Regions from separate parts of the Pseudoalteromonas ardens genome, predicted to be linked through region 2. Evidence: riboswitches for the same ligand, from Rfam matches in the RefSeq annotation. Region 2 holds a riboswitch; the other holds the start of a gene.
The links. Region 2 has a riboswitch for lysine ahead of lysC (lysine-sensitive aspartokinase 3). Riboswitches for the same ligand answer to the same signal wherever they lie in the genome.
Positions count from the first base shown of each region.

Region 1: it holds a riboswitch for lysine, as region 2 does, so the genes downstream of both, dapA (4-hydroxy-tetrahydrodipicolinate synthase) here and lysC (lysine-sensitive aspartokinase 3) in region 2, are expected to answer to the same signal.

Region 1 is NZ_JASJUV010000004.1:93,370-102,160, forward strand. Features, by position in the region: gene QNM19_RS14155 (bifunctional GNAT family N-acetyltransferase/hotdog fold thioesterase) at 1-69, shown strand, start outside; gene QNM19_RS14160 (phospholipase A) at 110-1,132, opposite strand; gene QNM19_RS14165 (hypothetical protein) at 1,302-1,505, shown strand; gene QNM19_RS14170 (succinylglutamate desuccinylase/aspartoacylase family protein) at 1,857-2,969, opposite strand; gene QNM19_RS14175 (PLP-dependent decarboxylase) at 2,972-4,177, opposite strand; gene QNM19_RS14180 (2,3,4,5-tetrahydropyridine-2,6-dicarboxylate N-succinyltransferase) at 4,177-4,917, opposite strand; gene dapA (4-hydroxy-tetrahydrodipicolinate synthase) at 4,928-5,824, opposite strand; lysine riboswitch at 5,938-6,114, opposite strand; gene QNM19_RS14190 (response regulator) at 6,288-8,042, shown strand; gene QNM19_RS14195 (hypothetical protein) at 8,026-8,640, opposite strand; gene QNM19_RS14200 (TraB/GumN family protein) at 8,737-8,791, opposite strand, start outside.
Region 2 is NZ_JASJUV010000002.1:609,160-617,950, reverse strand. Features, by position in the region: gene QNM19_RS07680 (ATPase) at 1-911, opposite strand, end outside; gene QNM19_RS07675 (condensin complex protein MksE) at 908-1,459, opposite strand; gene QNM19_RS07670 (hypothetical protein) at 1,468-2,724, opposite strand; gene nhaD (sodium:proton antiporter NhaD) at 2,882-4,129, shown strand; lysine riboswitch at 4,247-4,420, shown strand; gene lysC (lysine-sensitive aspartokinase 3) at 4,505-5,851, shown strand; gene QNM19_RS07655 (DUF924 family protein) at 5,942-6,472, shown strand; gene QNM19_RS07650 (sodium-dependent transporter) at 6,655-7,980, shown strand; gene QNM19_RS07645 (2-hydroxyacid dehydrogenase) at 8,044-8,791, opposite strand, start outside.

The sequences.
Region 1 (8,791 bases), on a different contig from region 2:
CCGGTGAACGTCTACGACGGTGACGTGTTGGTTGCGAAGTTTGAAGGGTTGTTTGTGGTGCTCAAATAATGCGTTGACGGCCTGCCGATGCAGGCCGTCATGGTTGTGCTTAGAGCAGATCTGTGACCGCAATACCCAAGCCTAGGCGCTGAATGTGTGCGTTGTAGTCAATCAAGCTCTCGCCATAGCCATTAAAATACTGTACATAACCTCGCACCCGTGAGGAGCCAAGCAAAGGAAACGACCAGTCGAGTTGCACCGCACCATGGTTGTCACTGTTGAAGTTGTTACGAGTCATAAAGCCAAATTCATGGTCGCCATGGCGATAAGCCCCACTGAACTCAAAATAGCCCATGTACTTGTGAATATCCGGGTTATCATCCCCTTTTGCCGCTAATGGCTCGGGCTTGTCGTCCTCTGGCAGGCGATACCAGGGTTTGAAGCTAAACACGAAACCTTCATATTCCCAGATAAAGTTTGCATAGAGGCGGTTCCAGGACCGAGAGTTAGGCTGGCTGCGGCCATTTGACTGGTGTGATGCGCCTAAAATGATGGCCATTTCATCGCCCCACAGCACATTGTCGTCATCAAGGAAGTTAACCCAGAAGATTTCCGGTTCGTAATTGGTTTCACGGAACGGAGAGGAGATATCTTTGTTGTATAGCTGCCAGTAAGATTGCAAGGTGACCCCGACATAGACCGCCTGATCTTTGTCTTTAAAGTGGCGATAAAGAGGCACTTTCATCGATATTTGATATTTGACTTCCATGTGGTCGAGTGGCTCCCCTTCTTCTTCCTGAATGGCCTTTAAGCCATCAAAGGGGCGAGAGTTGGGGTTTTTGACATAGGTCACTGGCAGAATATAGTTGCGATTGTGCGGTGTCAGCACATTGCGGTTGTTTTCCGTGACCATTTCCCGTGCCATGCGGCGATCCAGTTTGCTGAGGCGGGTCTCTTGCAGTTTTTGACAGTAAAGTTTGAGCTGCTCAATCGTTTGTTGTTGATCACCCGCAATGATCTCATTCAGTACACATTGCTTTATCAACTCCAGGTCGTCCTTCGCGTTTTGTTCATTGGCGAGCAGGGTAGAGGGGGCCAGTAAAGATAAAAAAGCGAGTATCCTGAGTTTCATAGGCAGTGCAGTCCTTAGTCAAAAGCAAATTATCATCATAGTATCATGGCAAAGAAAAAACTAAGAAGGGCAAAATTGTCAGCAATATATTTAGTCAAGTGGTGTTTGGTTGATTTTTGTTCATCTTGGCGCTAGGTTAATTAAGCACATTGCATAAAAGGAGATTGAAATGAAAATATCACTGAACAAAAAAAGTATTAAGCAACTGAGTAATAACCAACAACTGGGCCTCGCTCAGACACCGAATGTAGCCGGTGGTGCATCGGGCCATCCGGCTTGTGAATCACTGGGTTGTGATACGGCGGTGTTCCTTGGGTGTCCGACTGGTCGAGATTGTTATTCTGGCCGTTTTGAGATCTGCATGCCAGATTAATCCCAATTTCACTTAATTCGTGTTCATTTTGACGGAGCAAATATGACGCTATCTGCGTTACAAATTTATCGTTTAGCATCTTTACTTAAGGTATAAGTTCGCCAATTTTTGCCTCGCCTATATGGTTCTAGGTGCCTAAGCGATAGCAGGATGCAGGAGCGGTGTTAGCTCCTTTATTTTCTCGCCTCAAAATGGACCAGTTAATTAAGTAAATTGGTATAAAAAGGCCGGCGGCAACTTAGGTTGCCGCCCCACCTTAGCAAGTGAGGGTTTGCTCACCTACTCTCACGCAATCGTTGCTTCGCTGTGTATGTCATCGAGCCGCAGTTTTGGCCAATACAGATGGATCCACTACAGTTCATAGTAGTTGGTGAAAAATTTATATAATTCAGTGCCCTGATTGACACTGGCTGAGGCAAAATGCAGTATCGCAATGGCATCTTGTGTCAATGTGAGGCTGTGCAGAGGCGTTTCGGATAAATACTGCTCCATGCGCAAAATACGCGCAATGCATTCCCCTGCTTTGATGTGTTCACCGAGCTGCGCTTTATATTCCACCATGCCACCCATAGGCGCATAGAAGGTCAGGTAATCTTTCAGTGCGCAGGCGTAGCGTTTGATGTTCTTTGGCTGATGATTGCCATCTGCTACCACTTCTTTGTGTGTCAGGTAGCTGAGAATGCTGTTGGCATCATGCACGGCTTCATCCAGATCAATTTTTTCCTGTGAACCTAATTCAACAGTAAAGGCTTCAACGGGCACGGCTAAGTCGCGGCCTTGTGCTTTTAACGCTGTGCTGAGTTGCCACCAGGGACAGAAGCTGGCTTCATCCATTGCACCGTCAAATTCATTGGGGATCAGCAGTACATGGGGAATGTCAAAATAGCGCGCGCTGTCTGTGGCGTATTCCGGACAATATAAGTGTTTCGCTGAGATAGGACCGGTATGCAGGTCCAGTACGATATCAGCCTGATGCGCCAGTTTTTGTAGTGTGAGTGCAATGCGCTTGCCAGTCGTCAGTGTATGTGCCGGCGCATCAAGTAGCGCATCGGTTGCCTGACACAACTGTTCACGGAAGGCGGCGATAAGTGCCGCATCGGAAGCTTCACCGTGCTCAGCAAGGCAGCGCTGTACCTGATCACTATGGTCATGATACATGCGGTTCCAGTTCATGCCGGTAATGGGGTCAAATCTTCCAAGCGTAAATTCCCCCGACTTTTGATTACAGCCGATCGGGTTGGCATAGGGCACCAAAGTGATGTCACCCGCCAGAGTGAGGTGCTTTAATTGTTCAAGCAGTGCATAGATCACCGCATTGCCCTGTACCTCCGCGCCGTGCATATTGGCCTGAATGTATACGCTCGGGCCTGTGCCATTACCTTGCAAACGGTAGACCGGGATGGTCAAAGGCAGGCCATTGGCGATTTCCCCAACCTGAATATGTTGCTGTGTGATAGTGTTCATGGTTACCTCAGATAATAGTCGGCGGTTTCGCTGTGACGAATACAGTACAATTGACCCTGAGTGAAAACATACTCTGCGGGTAGCTCGTGACACAGAAAGTACGGCATACTTTCTGTGAAGCCATAGGCCCCACACTGGTCAAACACCAGCCAGTCGCCATAGGCGAGATCGTCTGGCAAGCTATGCGAACCAAGGTGATCCAGGGCTGTACATAATGGGCCATGTAAATGATATTGGCGCTGAGCAGTATCAGATGCACGCAGTGCCTGCACCGGAAAAGCCTGACTGGTCACGGCCGGTCGCAACAGGTGGTTGATGCCACCTGCCAGGATGAGCTGATGTTCGTCGTAATTGCATTTTTGTTCCACTACCGGGTTAAGGTAGTAGCCACACTGCGCCACGGCATAGCGACCCAGCTCCATCCATAATTCTTGCACGCCCGCTTCGGCCTTAATTTTGGCCAGACTCGCGATGACTTGGTCCCAATCGAGTGCCTGCTGGCCTGACTCGTAAGGCACCCCTAATCCCCCGCCCAGATCTAAGATCCTAAGGCGCATACCCAGCTGTTGGCTCAGCTCAGTCAGTGGGGGGACCATTTGTTGCCACAGGCTGGCCAGTTTGGAGGCGTCGAGCATGTTGCCCCATTGAAAAATATGCAGGCCTGCAAAATCCAGCGCAGGATAGTCGCGTAAAGTCAGTTGTTGCCACTGTTCACAGCCGAGTCCAAATGGGGTCAGGCTGTCGCCGCCGAGTGGATTTTTGTCTCCTGCTGGCCAGCGTAATTGAACGCGAAGCAGCACTGTTAAAGTCTGTTGACGCTGCTGTGCCGCGTCGTTCAGCCAGCGCACTTGATTGAGGCTTTCAGCAACAAAGGTAGTGACGCCAGCATCGAGAAAATGCTGGATTTGGGCCGGTGATTTGGCCGGCCCAGTGTTGAGTACGCGTTCGGCCGCAATGTCCTGGGCCAAGACCTGTGTGAGCTCTCCCCGGCTGGCAACATCAAAGTTGAAGCCCGCGGTGTCCAGTGTTTTGAGGACGCTGGATAACGGATTAGCTTTAACGGCATACCAGAGCTTGACCACGTTTTGGGTGGTCAGGTGATTAACATGTGCGCTCAGTGCATCCAGGTCGTAGACGAAGAATGGGATGTCCAGATCAGGGCACAGTGCAGTCAGTTGCTCACGCAGTGGCGTACTCAGTGTGGTCATTAGCGTAGTACCTCTTCGAGTTCTAACGACGCATCACTTTGTTCGTCACGGTATTTCACAATCAGTGCACAGGACATGCTCAGCCCTTGTGCCTTGGCCCAGTCACTGGAGGCTGGACGCGACCCCGGGATCACAATGGCAAAAGGCGGAATGGCTTCCCCTTTTTCCAGGGTACGCTCATTCACACAGTCATACACTGGAATGCTGGCAGACAGGCGAACACCCGGTGCCAGCACTGCACCGCGTTTTACGACTACGCCTTCAACCAGCACACAGCCCGCACCAATGAACGCCTCGTCTTCAACCACGACCGGGCTGGCACCGACAGGCTCTAGTACGCCACCAATCTGAACTGCGGCACTTAAATGCACATTTTTACCAATCTGGGCGCAAGAACCAACCAGTGCGTGGCTGTCGACCATAGTGCCGGTGTCGATATATGCACCAATGTTAACATAGGCTGGCGGCATGATGATGGTGCCTGAAGCGACATACGCGCCACGACGCACGCTGCTGCCTCCGGGCACCATACGGACGGCATCTTCGGCGGCAAAACCACGTGGGGCAAGATTGTCTTTGTCTACAAAACCGCCCGGGTATTCGATATTTTGACCCGCACGGAAAGCCGCCAGAATACCTTCTTTGACTTCGACATTAGCATGCCAGTTGCCGTGTTCATCTTGGTTCGCAGCACGTTGTGAACCATTTTCTAAATTATCTAATAGTGTTGACCAGGTCATAGGGAGCCTCTTAATTCCAGGATAAAATCTGTTCGTTCGCAGCATTCAGTGCCGCATGATTGGTTAATTCCAGGTGCGTGAGCGGTGGCCTCAGATGGGGCGTGGTTAGCGTGCCCTGTAAATGCATCAGTGTCTTTACCGGGATAGGGTTGGCAACGGCAAACAAGCTGCTGATGGCATCGGCCCAGGTAGTGAACAGGTTAGGGCAGGTGCCGCTGAGCGCACGGCGGACAAATTCGGCAGTTTGGCCAGGCCAGGCATTCGATGCCACAGACACCAATCCGGCCGCGCCTGCCTGTGCAAAGTAAGGCAGCAATGCGTCATCACCGCTGTATATTGCCAGGCTGGGTAAGGCACGACGAAATGCTTCAAACGTGGCAATATCGCCGCTGGCTTCTTTGAGCGCCCACAGGTTGTCATGATGTGCCAGGTTCGTTAGCACTTCAGGTGCAATGGCAACGGCACTGCGCCCTGGAACGTTGTAGATCATGCAGGGGACGTTTGCTGCGCTAAGCAGGGCATCAAACCAATGGGTCTGACCAACGACACCGGGTTTGGCGTACAATGGAGAGCCGAGCAACAGCGCGTCGATCTTTTGGGTATTACAAAACTCGACCCACTCCAGCTGGGCCGCCAGATTGATGCCGCCGACGGCAACCATAATGGGGACCTGAGGCGCAAGTGCACAGACAAACTCAACGATTTTTTTCTGCTCAGACAGAGTCAGGGCAAGGCCTTCACCGGTACTGCCAAGCAGCAAGATGCCATTGTTGGCTTCAACTTGCTGAGCAACGAGTTGCTGTAAACTGTGATAATCGACCTGATCGCACGCGTCAAAAGGTGTGACAAGGGCCGTCCATAACGGGTAGTCAGATAACTGATCAGATAACTGAATGTGTGATTTCATCTCTACCGAACTTCTTGCTGGTCCGGTAGTCAGGAAGGTGTCCTACTCCGAACCGTTTAAAATTCGAAGAGCAATGGACTTAAAAAGAATAGGCTGCTGGCCATATTGTTTCTAAGACCAGAAGCTCTCCACCAAATGTGTTGGTGACAGTCGCTGGGATTCAACCCAGTCGCCCGAAGCAGTACGCAAGCAAAGCGCAGTGCTTCTCGGCGTTAATTCCCCTCTTTGAGTTTCACGGGAGTTTGCTCTCCTCCACTCAAATACCTGAATAACGCACCTCTTCCAGCCCTAAGACGTCCACACTTTTTAGATGCATGGCCGTCTGGATAAAATAGGGTACGGGCGCATTGAAACATTTTGGCCGTCTGGGTGTCAAGTCACTCTCAGCAAAAGTTTGAAATTTAATCTAAACTGGGAAAGAGTCTGGCGCCTGGATGATCCGGCTGGTTTTGGGAGGGATAATTTGGACAATCTGGTTACACGCTATCGCCTGAAATACCTGGTCGCACTGGTGATCATGTTGCTGGTGTTGACGATGACGACTGGCCTGACTTTGTATCTGCTGGAGCAGCAAAAACAGGTTGCCAGAGTGATCAATGTTGCAGGTATGCAGCGCATGCTGTCGCAAAAAGCCGCCTTGCACCTGGAGTATGTCATCATCATGCGCGAACACAACGTGGCGGCAGATCGTCAGGCATTGAACAATGCGCTGCAGCTTATGCAAGCCAACCATGATTTTTTGCTCATGCGCGATGGCGAGCAATACAAGCACCTCAATACGGAGCTTTATCAATGGTATTTTGCGCAACCGGGGGATTTGGACAGGCAATTAAAACAATATTTGGCGCTGTTGTCCGGGGTTGCCAGTCAGCCTGATTTAGATCAGATCCAGGAGATCCACACCCGTTCTCAACTGTTGTTACAGGACTTAGATCATGCGGTGTTGCTGTTTGAGCAGTTTACCAATGAAAAACTTGAGAAATTAAGGAACCTGCAACTGCTGATGTGGTTACTGGGGTTGGCTTTGCTGCTCGCTGAGATTAAGTGGATATTTTTCCCCATGGAACGCAGCATCACCAGCGCGATAGACCGCTTGCAGCAAACGCGTTTGAAAGCTGAGCATGCCAACCAAAGTCGCGCCATGTTTCTGGCTCGCGCCAGTCACGAGTTGCGGACGCCCTTGCAGGCCGTGCTGGGGTATCTGCACTTATATCAGGAATCACAGCGTGACAGCTACCTTGCGCAAGCGAATAAAGCTGCCCAGCAACTGAAGGCCCTGATCGCGTCTGTGGAGGATTACAATCGCTTGTCTGACGAACAGCAACCAGAGTTAAATTGCCACCCGGCCAGGCTGACCGACACCCTGGGTCAGCCTGTGGCTACTTATCGTCTGCTGGCCAGAGAGAAAGGCCTGGATTTTAGCTATCACTTTAGCAGCCATACCGAAAAAATATTTGCCTGTGATCATGAACGCCTGAGCTGGGTTATTGGTCAGCTACTCGACAATGCCGTTAAATTCACCGAGCAAGGCACGGTGAGATTGTCCGCCCGCGTGGAGCCTGTCAATCCGGAAGAAGATGAGTTGAACTGGCGTTTTTTCTGTGAAGTAGAAGACAGCGGGCCCGGATTTAATGTGGCGCAGATCAAAGCATCTGCGTCGGGCATCAGCACGGACGGCCACCATTATCAGGGGCTGCAACTGGGGTTAGCCCGTTGCAACTTGTTGTTGGCGATTATGTCTGGTGAGTTGACTTTTTTACCCTGTGAACCACATGGTACAAAAGCATCTTTGAGCTTGCCGCTGAAGCGACTCCCGGAGCCGGAGCCGGTAAGTGGACTGGCCCGCCATAAAGTGCTGCTGGTGGAAGACAATCAATTGAATGCCAAAATTATTGAAAAAATGTTGGATAACATGGAGCTAACCAGTATTCATGCGAGCCATGGGGGACAGGCCATTGAGGTATTGGCACACCAGTCTTTTGATGTGATCCTGATGGATTTGAATATGCCGATTATGGATGGTTTTAAAGCCATTAAAGAGATCCGTCAGACGCTGATGTTGTCGACGCCAATTTTGGTATTGACCGCGAATACCTCAGAGCAGGCAATTAAATCGGCCGTGCAGCTTGGCGCGACCGATTATTTGTTTAAGCCTGTTGAAAAGGGGGCATTGGAGCGCGCCCTGCACAAAGTGCTCACCCTCAGCGACGCAACTTGATGTTACCAACACCGACTTCGATATCCAGGCTGTGTTCACCCTGGCCATGATAGCGGAGGGTTTCACCGACCATGTTGCGTTCTGTTTCTGCGTTACCAGGCAAGTCAGATAGCTTGGTTTTACCGACTCCGGAATCGAATCGCACGCGTCGGAAGTCTTTGGCGTCTGTCTCTATCGTGACATTGCCGACCCCCACTTCGACATCGGCGTCATTGTTTAATCCGAGCAGTTTCACATTGCCGACATCCACTTCGACATCCAGTTCCATTGACTCAGGGACTTTCACCGTCCAGTCCTGTTTTACGTACTTACTATTGAGGCTCAGGCTAAGCTCATTGCCTGCCCGGCGGCTTGCCAGCTGCACGTCTTCCAGTGCATCCGTCACTTTATCTATATCATGCTCGACGGGTTCGAGTTCAATGGTGACCTCGATGGTTTTGCCTGAATGCGTTTGTGTTTTTAATTTACCAATAGGAAACTGGATCTCGAGCTCTGTGCTGTCTGCCAGTTCAAAGGAGTGTGTTAATGTGCGTGTCTCTTTAGCCTGAGCGGTGGCACTTAGCACCAACAGTGCCGCAGTTATCAGATTTTTCTTCATCCTGTTGTCCTTCCATTCTGTCGTTTTGATATCTGTATGACGCGGGTAAAAACACAAAGGTTTAAAAGCGACGTAAAAAAATCGCCGTTAAGTGCATTACTTGACTCGTTGTACGGTGAACCCTCGTTCTGCCAGCTGAGTAAGTAGTCCA
Region 2 (8,791 bases):
TCCTCAAACTCGCGTTTTTCCTGCTCAATATTCTCAAGTTGATCATTGAGCTCGCTAATCTGGCTCTGCTGATACTCATCGAACTCCACTATGGCTTTGTCGAGCTTAGGTGCGTAGGCAGCAAGCTTGCCTTTGAGGGTCGCTTCGCCTTCAATCATTTGTTCCAGCGCAGCAATGGGTTCCTGCATGGACTCCAGGGCATTCAGCTCTCGGCGAGAGCGGTTTACTTTATCAAACGCACGGCGCCACACGTCATAAAAGTCGACTTTGGAGTTGGACATATGACGCTCAAAGACTTTAAGCATAAAGCGTTTGACATCATGGGCACCCAGTTTATGCAAGTTCAGAATTCGGCGGAAGATCTCTTTGTATACCGCGGCATCCTGGACGTTGTTCAGCGGGATCATTTTGAGGTTGATGTCACCATCGTACGGCGTTGCTCCACCAGTCAGCAAGGCATTCAGTTCGGCCGCTTTGAGTTCAACGGGCTTAAAGCCTTTTTCCTGTAAGTGATTGAACAACTTAGTGTATTTAATGATGCTTTTTCCCTGGGTAAAGTCATCCAGGTTGAGTTTGCCGTTATAGCAAAAGAACTGGTGCGCATAACCGGCAATTTTGCCTAACCCCGCAACGCCGATGACGACGTCGCCATGAGGCAGATTTGCTTCAAGCAGAATGTAGGACTGATCACTAGAAAAGTAGAACTTACGGGTTTCTTCCAGGTCGTGACCATCCCACTCGGTCAGGCGCAAATCGTTGATAAGCGGGAATTGCAGGGCATTGATGACTGAGCTTTTACCTGTGTTGTTCGGGGCACAGATAGAGGCACTTTTATCCAGCGGGATCACACACTTGGCATAACCTGCGGTGTTGAGCAGGGCGAGTTTACTGAGACCATACAGCTTGTTCATACTTCTTCCTCAAGTGTGTCGTAATTGTCCTCATTTACTTCCATCAGTGCGTCGATATAACGATATACCGGTGCCAGTAGCGAGAAACCTTGCTCTACTTCGCGAGCCAGGCCCAGGCGAACCATGCGCAGACAAACGTCTTTGCGAAGATCGGACCCTGAGAAAATTTCTAGCTGGTCGAACAGGTGTTTATTAAGCTGAACCAGGGTCTGCATCAGCTCCAAATCCAGTACTTCATCAAACAAAGCGCGCAGCGGATCTTTACCCTGGTTGGCAAAGTGCTCGATCAGGATGAATACAGTCAGGGCAATGGCACGGGAGATCTTCCCCATGTTAGGCGTGCTTTCATCACTGGCCAGATAATAAAAGCCGCGACTGTCGTGTTGCAGGTCATGGCCAAGGGCGCTGAACAGTGCCTGATAAGACTCTATGTGTTGATCCAGCTCTTGCCACTGTGTCGTGTCCTGCTCGCTGATATGGTAGCCACTGACCAATTTTTTATTGATCGCCTGTAACTGGCTGAGTTCGTCTAGATTAATGTGTGTCATGGTGTTTACTAATTCTGGTTATCTGATTGCTTGTCCGTTGCACTGAACGGATAAAGTCGAATGCGGGTATTGGCGATTTGCATCGTTTGTTGTTGCTCGTCCTGGGCAATATCGAGTTCGGGGTCGCTGATCAGCTTCTGGTACAGGAACAGCATTTCATCTGCTTCCAGTGTCGGGTATTGTTCGTTCAGAAAGCCAAGCAGAGCAGTGCGTTTTTTACCAGATCCTTTAAACGATTTACGGACGTCCGAATAATCCGGAATATTGGGGCTTTGATACGCAGGCACATCCTGCTGGTCCGGTAACTGATATTCTTCGTGTTCGAACTCGCTGAGACTGGCCATATAAGCCACCATATGACGCTGCTGACCCAGGCTGAAACGCTGTATGTCCGAGACAAAGTAGGGTTGCACCGGGCTGAGCATACGATCAACGCCATTTTTGCGGATCAGACCGAGGACTTTTGCCGCCTGGCGGGTAATGAGGGTATTGCGTCTGAGCTCTTCGCGCAACGGCATCAGCATATCGGCACTTTTACCTAAGCTCTCACGCCCGATCAGGTGCATATCGAGGATCCGGGTACGCAATTGCTCGAGCATACGTTTGTCCTGTGCACCACGGCCAAGTTGTTCGATTTGCGCGATTTGTTCACTGATCTGATGCTCTATAGTGGTAAAGCAGGCCTGGAAGGGTCCGTGGATATCGACCATTTCCAGCATGGGCTCAATATACTCATCAAATGCTTCAATCACGGCGCGGTAGCGTTTTTGCAAAGACAGGTTGCCCTGATCTGATTTGGCCTGTTCCACCAGGTTCATGATTGCGCTTTCATTGTGATGATACAGCTTGACGATTTTACGCACACGTTCATCCATAATGCGACTAAAACGACGCAGTTCACTGTGATCGCCTTCATCGCCTGCCTGGGCCAGGCGTTCACCCAGGCGTTGCAAATCTTTAACTAATACGGTGATTTCTTCAGCCAGGCCAAGATGTTCTTCTTGTAATAGAAAGCTGGCGAAGTCGGCTACGGCTCGGTTAATTTCGAGTTGCGACGATTTGGCCAGAGGAATAATTATTTCCTGGTTTAGTAACCGATTGGTTTCTCTATAAATTCGCTCACTCGACCAGTTTGGATTTTTTAATTTGATGATGTTTTGCACATCTTTTAGGCTGAAATCGGCCATCTTAAAGCGTTTAAAAAGCAGCTCCAGGACGCCCCAGTGTTCATTCAGCGTATTTAATACTTTTTTAGCTGGGATCATAGCTTTCCAGTGTGTATCAATTTTGTGACGGTATCAGGTAAGAAAATTGTCATAATGTGTAACTACTCGTGGCACAGTGTGCTGCTAAGTGTTAGACTCCGCGCCGATTACGTTACTCTTCACAATTTTTACTTTTAATTACAGGTTGTTTACGCATATGGTCACGCCCATTATCCTAACCCTGATAGCGGTCGCTTTTGTGCTTATCGTTATAGAGGATATTATCCATGTAAACAAGGCCAAAACGACCCTTTTTTTTGGCACTTTATGTTGGATTATCCTATTTATCTCTCCGATCCATGGCGAAAGCTCAGAAACTATACAACATCGGCTCGATCACAACATTCTGGAAATTGCCACATTGTGGTTATTCCTGATGGCTGCGATGACCTTTGTTGCTTACCTGAACTCCAAAGGATTTATACAAAACATCGTCCACCGTGTGATGCCAACCCAGATCAGCGAACGTAAAATGATGTTCCTGGTTGGCGGTTTTGCCTTCTTGTTTTCTTCGATTTCTGACAACATTACTGCGACACTTATCTCACTGGCTGTGGTCATGTCACTCAAACTCGACCCGAAGAAACTGATTAAGTATGCCACATTGATCATTTTTAGTGTTAACTCAGGGGGGGTATCGCTCATTACCGGCGATGTCACGACACTGATGATTTTCCTGGCTGGCAAGGTCACCATTCCTGATCTCCTGCTGCTGGTTGCGCCTTCAATTGTCAGTGTGTTGTTGCTGGCTACACTGTTGTCCATTGGCATGAAAGATCAACTGCTATTCGAAAAACAAGCGCTGCGTCGAATAGAGAAAACGGACATCACGATTGCCGTTATCTTCATGACAACCGTACTCACCACGCTGTATCTGAGCGTGCAATATCAGGTCCCACCTATGCTGACTTTCCTGTGTGGTCTGTCGGTGATGTTTTTGATGGCGCAGTTTCTGATGCGCAAGAAAGACGTCAACAAAAAGATCATCGATTATATTCGTGAGATAGAGTACGACACTTTGTTGTTTTTCGTCGGTGTGTTGCTGCTGGTTGGGGCACTGAAAGAGGTGGGTGTCCTGAATATGTTTACCCAGTTGTATGAATTCATTGATCCTCAGTATGCCAGTTACCTGGTTGGCCTGATGAGTGCAGCGGTAGATAACGTGCCCCTGACGGCTGCCCTGTTAAAGGCGGACATTGTTATGAGCCCTCAACAATGGCTGACTTTTACTTATGCAACGGGTGTCGGTGGCTCTATGCTGATTATCGGCTCTGCTGCCGGGATTATTGCAATGAGTAAAGTAAAAGCTCTAACCTTTACCAGTTACTTAAGAATGAGCCTGTATTTGTTAATTGCCTATACGGCAGGTTATGCGGGCGCCTATTTTATGGGACAATTTATTTAAACTTTGGTGACAGGGGCAATTTTGTACTTGACACCTAGACGTCTAAAAGATACCTTTTTCAAGCCCGCTTAAAATGCGGGCTTTTATTTTGTCTGGATTCAGTTAAATCCCGGCAAAATAAACAGAAGAGGCGCGATGCTTAGGTAGCTGATGTGAGGTGACGATTACCCGTGACCATCAGTGAGGGAAGTACTCGCCGAGAAAAGTCAGGTTGCGTCAGCGTGATTTTTCGGTCCTTGAGGTTGAATCCTCGGGACTGTCACCGTTTTCAGGTGGAGAGCTTCTGGCAGAGGTCATTTCTTTATGGTTAGTCCATCCTATTGCCAAGTTCTCCTTATTGATGTTGATCGCCCTGTGTGATCCCAAGGAGATAAAATGAATTCCCAGTATGTCGTTGCTAAATTTGGCGGCACCAGTGTTGCAAACTTTGAAGCCATGCAGCGATGCGCCACGATAGTCCACGATGATCCGAGTGTCCGTGTTGTGGCCGTTAGCGCCAGTGCCGGTGTGACGAATCACCTGGTAACCCTGACGCAGCAAAAAGTAGACGCAGAGGCACGCCAGGCACTGTTTCAGTCTGTGATGGATATTCAACAGAGCATTCTGGCATGTCTTACGCTCGATGCTGATCTGGAAGCAGGGTTTACTGAAACACGGGATGACTTTCACACACTTGCTCAATTACCTGCGCTGGATGCACAGCAGTGTGACGAAATGCTGAGTTTTGGAGAGCGTTTTTCGTCTTATCTGTTTACTCAGGTACTGAGAGATTTAGGGGTCGCCAGCAGCCGATTTGATGTGCGACAGGTGCTTAAAACAGACCGCCAGTTTGGCAAGGCAGTGCCAGATATTGACGCAACACGTGAAGCCGCCGAGGCTCATTTAATTCCTTTGTTGCAGGAGCAGGTGGTGGTAACTCAAGGGTTCATAGGCAGTGATAATCAGGGACAAACCACCACATTGGGACGCGGCGGGTCTGATTATAGTGCGGCGCTACTGGCTGAGGCAATTGCCGCACGCAGTGTACATATCTGGACAGATGTGGTTGGTATCTTCAGTACAGATCCGCGTTTGTGCCAAAAAGCGCAGCCAATCGCCCGGTTGAGTTTTGATGAAGCCGCAGAAATGGCAACCTTTGGTGCTAAAGTGCTACACCCGGCCACTATATTGCCTGCCAGCCGCAGTGGAATATCAGTGTTTGTGGGCTCAAGTAAAGACCCGCATGCTGGTGGGACCTGGATTGAAAAGAATAATCGCTCAGAACCTGGGATCCGTGCAGTCACGCAACGCAAGAACCAGATCCTGTTAACACTAAAGAGCCCGGAAATGCTGCTTGCAAGTGGTTTTCTGGCACGTATTTTCACCATTTTGAGTGCACATAATATTTCGGTTGATCTGGTAACCACCTCTGAGATCAGCGTTGCATTGACGCTGGACAATGCGCCAAATGCCACACGCCCCGAGCTGGCGCAGGCTTGTCTGGATGAACTCGGAGAGTTTTGTCAGGTCAGTGTCGAAAACAATCTGACACTGGTGGCCATGATAGGTTCTGAAATCCAGCTGCGCCATGGTGAAGCGAGTCTGATGCAAGTACTGGCTGACTTTAATATTCGCCTGATCTGTCATGGCGCAAGTCGCCATAACCTGTGTTTCTTGGTTGAGCAAACGGAATCGGACGCAGTCGTGCAAGCGATCCACAGCCGATTATTGGAAGCGGCATAATTCAGGGGTCTGGCAAGTCAGGCTGGACACTTTATCACGAGCGGGTAATACTCGCTCTGATACCGAAATCAATTACTCACAGGTGTGTCCATGGAATATCAGGAAATTTATCAGTTCTGGTTTGTCGAATGTCAGGAACAAGACTGGTGGCAAAAGTCGACACAGTTCGACAATAAAATCACGACGCGGTTTACCCACATACACCAGCAGGCTGTGGCCGGAGAACTGGCTGAATGGCGAAAGACTGCGGTGGGGGCGCTGTGTGAAATCATTGTACTCGATCAGTTTTCGCGCAATATGTTCCGCGACACGCCAGCAGCGTTTGCCAGCGACCCGCAGGCTTTGTGTTTAGCGCAGCATGCCGTTGAAAAAGGGTTTGATCAGCAACTAGAGAAAACCCAGCGCACCTTTTTGTATTTGCCCTACATGCACAGTGAAAGTCTGAGCGTACATCAGCAGGCGGATGCCCTGTTTAAATCATTACCAAACTATGAGTTTGAGCTGGCGCATAAAAAAATCATTGAACAGTTTGGCCGTTACCCCCATCGAAATGCCATTTTAGGGCGTGAGTCGAGCGCTGAAGAATTGGCTTTTTTGCAAACGCCTGGTTCGAGTTTTTAAGTCTGGCTGAGCTGTGTTCGGGCTTGCTGTCACCTGGTGAAGGCCGGTAGGCCAGCTCTGATCTGAGGGCGTAAACCCTTGTCACCGTTGGCTGTTCCGATTTGCCTGAACTGACACTCGCAATTTGTTTACAAGTGCGTATAATCGCCAGTCTACAACAATAATTAACTTGGCATTCGATTATGGCTCAAGTGCGTGAAGGTTTTCAAAGCCGTCTGGGCTTTGTGTTAGCGGCAGCCGGTGCGGCAGTCGGACTTGGTAATATTTGGGGATTTCCCACTCAGGCAGCGAACCACGGTGGTGGCGCGTTTTTGCTGGTTTACTTTATCGTCATATTCTTACTGGCATTACCGGCTTTGTATACGGAGCTGTACCTGGGCCATCAGGCGCAAGCCAACCCGGTGAAAGCGCTTAAGCAGGCGTGGCAGGAAAAGCAGCCTAAAATCGGGGCCTCTGCAGGTTACATCGGCCTTGCCGGTGCCATTGTCATGCTCAGTTTCTATTCTATTGTTGCCGGCTGGATGTTGGCGCATTCTCTGGAGCCACTAGCACGTTTGACTGGCTGGGATGCTGCCAGCCAATTTTTGTCTGGCGATTCAACCTTACGGAACTTTATATTTACCCCTTTGATGCTGCTGTTGACCGCTGCGATCATTTTGCAGGGGGTGAAATCAGGTATTGAAGCCTGGTCCCGCCGTTTAATGCCACTGTTACTGCTGTTACTTATTGCGCTGATTGCTTATATGGGCACGTTAGAAGGCGCTGCGGCAGGCTTTAAAGCCTATCTGGTGCCAGACTTCAGCAAAATTGGTGATCCTGAATTAATCATTGCAGCAATGGGGCAGGCATTCTTTTCTTTGTCCCTGGGCGTAGGCTGCATGATGATTTATGGCTCTTATCTGAAACCAAATGAGAACCTGCCTAAACTGACTTTCAGCGTGGCAATGCTGGATACCGGTGTGGCGTTTCTGGCCGGATTATTGATCATCCCGGCTTTGTTTATCGCGCAGAACAACGGGGTTGAAGTTTTCCAAAATGGTAAACTGGTCGGCGAGGGCCGGCTTATTTTCGCAATTCTGCCAGAGTTATTTGCGACCATGGGCGAGATAGGTTTGTTCGTTGGGCTGACTTTCTTTGTGCTGATGTCGATAGCATCACTGACTTCAACCATTTCATCCACCGAAATTCCGGTGTCATTTTTGGTCGAAAACCATGGTTTCAAGCGCTCACAGGCAACCTGGGTAGTAACCCTGATACTGTTTGTCTGTTCAGGCACCATTATCATGAATTTTGATTGGTTATTTGGCCTGGTTATCCAGGTATTTACCCAATATCAGCTGCCATTGATGGGCCTGTTCTACTTTATTACTGTAGGTTGGGTATGGCGTCGTGGTAACCAGCTGGCACTGGAATGCAGTGGAAAAATGTACTGGTTTGCTCAGTATGTACGATTTGTCTGCCCGGTGCTGATGACTGCTGTTTTTGCCAATGTGGCGTTCTTTAAGTAGCCCTCATTGGACACAAAAAAGCCCGGCTTGCCGGGCTTTTTTGTGTCTGTTGTACCCCGTGACTCAGACCTGATTTTCCAGCGTCTGCCCAGTGCGGATGGCATTGAGGTTAGTCACTGTGGTGTGGGCGATTTCGGTTAAGGCTTCTTTGGTGAAAAAGCCCTGGTGCCCGGTGATGAGTACATTGTGAAAACTGGCCAGGCGCATAAAGACATCGTCCTGAATCACCTCATCACTGCGATTTTTAAAGAACAGTTCAGACTCCTGCTCATACACATCCAGTCCAAGGTAGCCGAGTTTTCTTGATTTCAGCGCGCGGATACAGGCTTTGCTGTCTACCAGTGCACCCCGGCTGGTGTTGATCAGCATTACACCTTGCTTCATTTTGTCGAAGGCTGCATCGTCGATCATGTGATGCGTGGCATCGGTGAGTGGGCAATGCAGGGTAATGACGTCGCTTTGCTCAAGCAACATATCCAATGATACTTGGGTGTATGAGCCTTCTCCGATATTCGGGTCGTAGACCAGCACGTGTGCGCCAAAGCCGTTGAGAATGGCCACCAGAGCCTGACCAATTTTACCACAGCCGATGATACCGACGGTTTTATTGTGCAGGTTAAAACCCAGCAAGCCGTTGAGGTCAAAATTGTCTTCTCGTACCCGATTGTAGGCTTTGTGTGTTTTACGACTCAGTGTCAGCATCAGGGCAATACAATGCTCTGCCACGGCTTCAGGACTGTATGCAGGCACACGTACTACTTTGATCCCTAATGCGTGCGCTGCCTCTATGTCGACATTGTTAAAGCCTGCG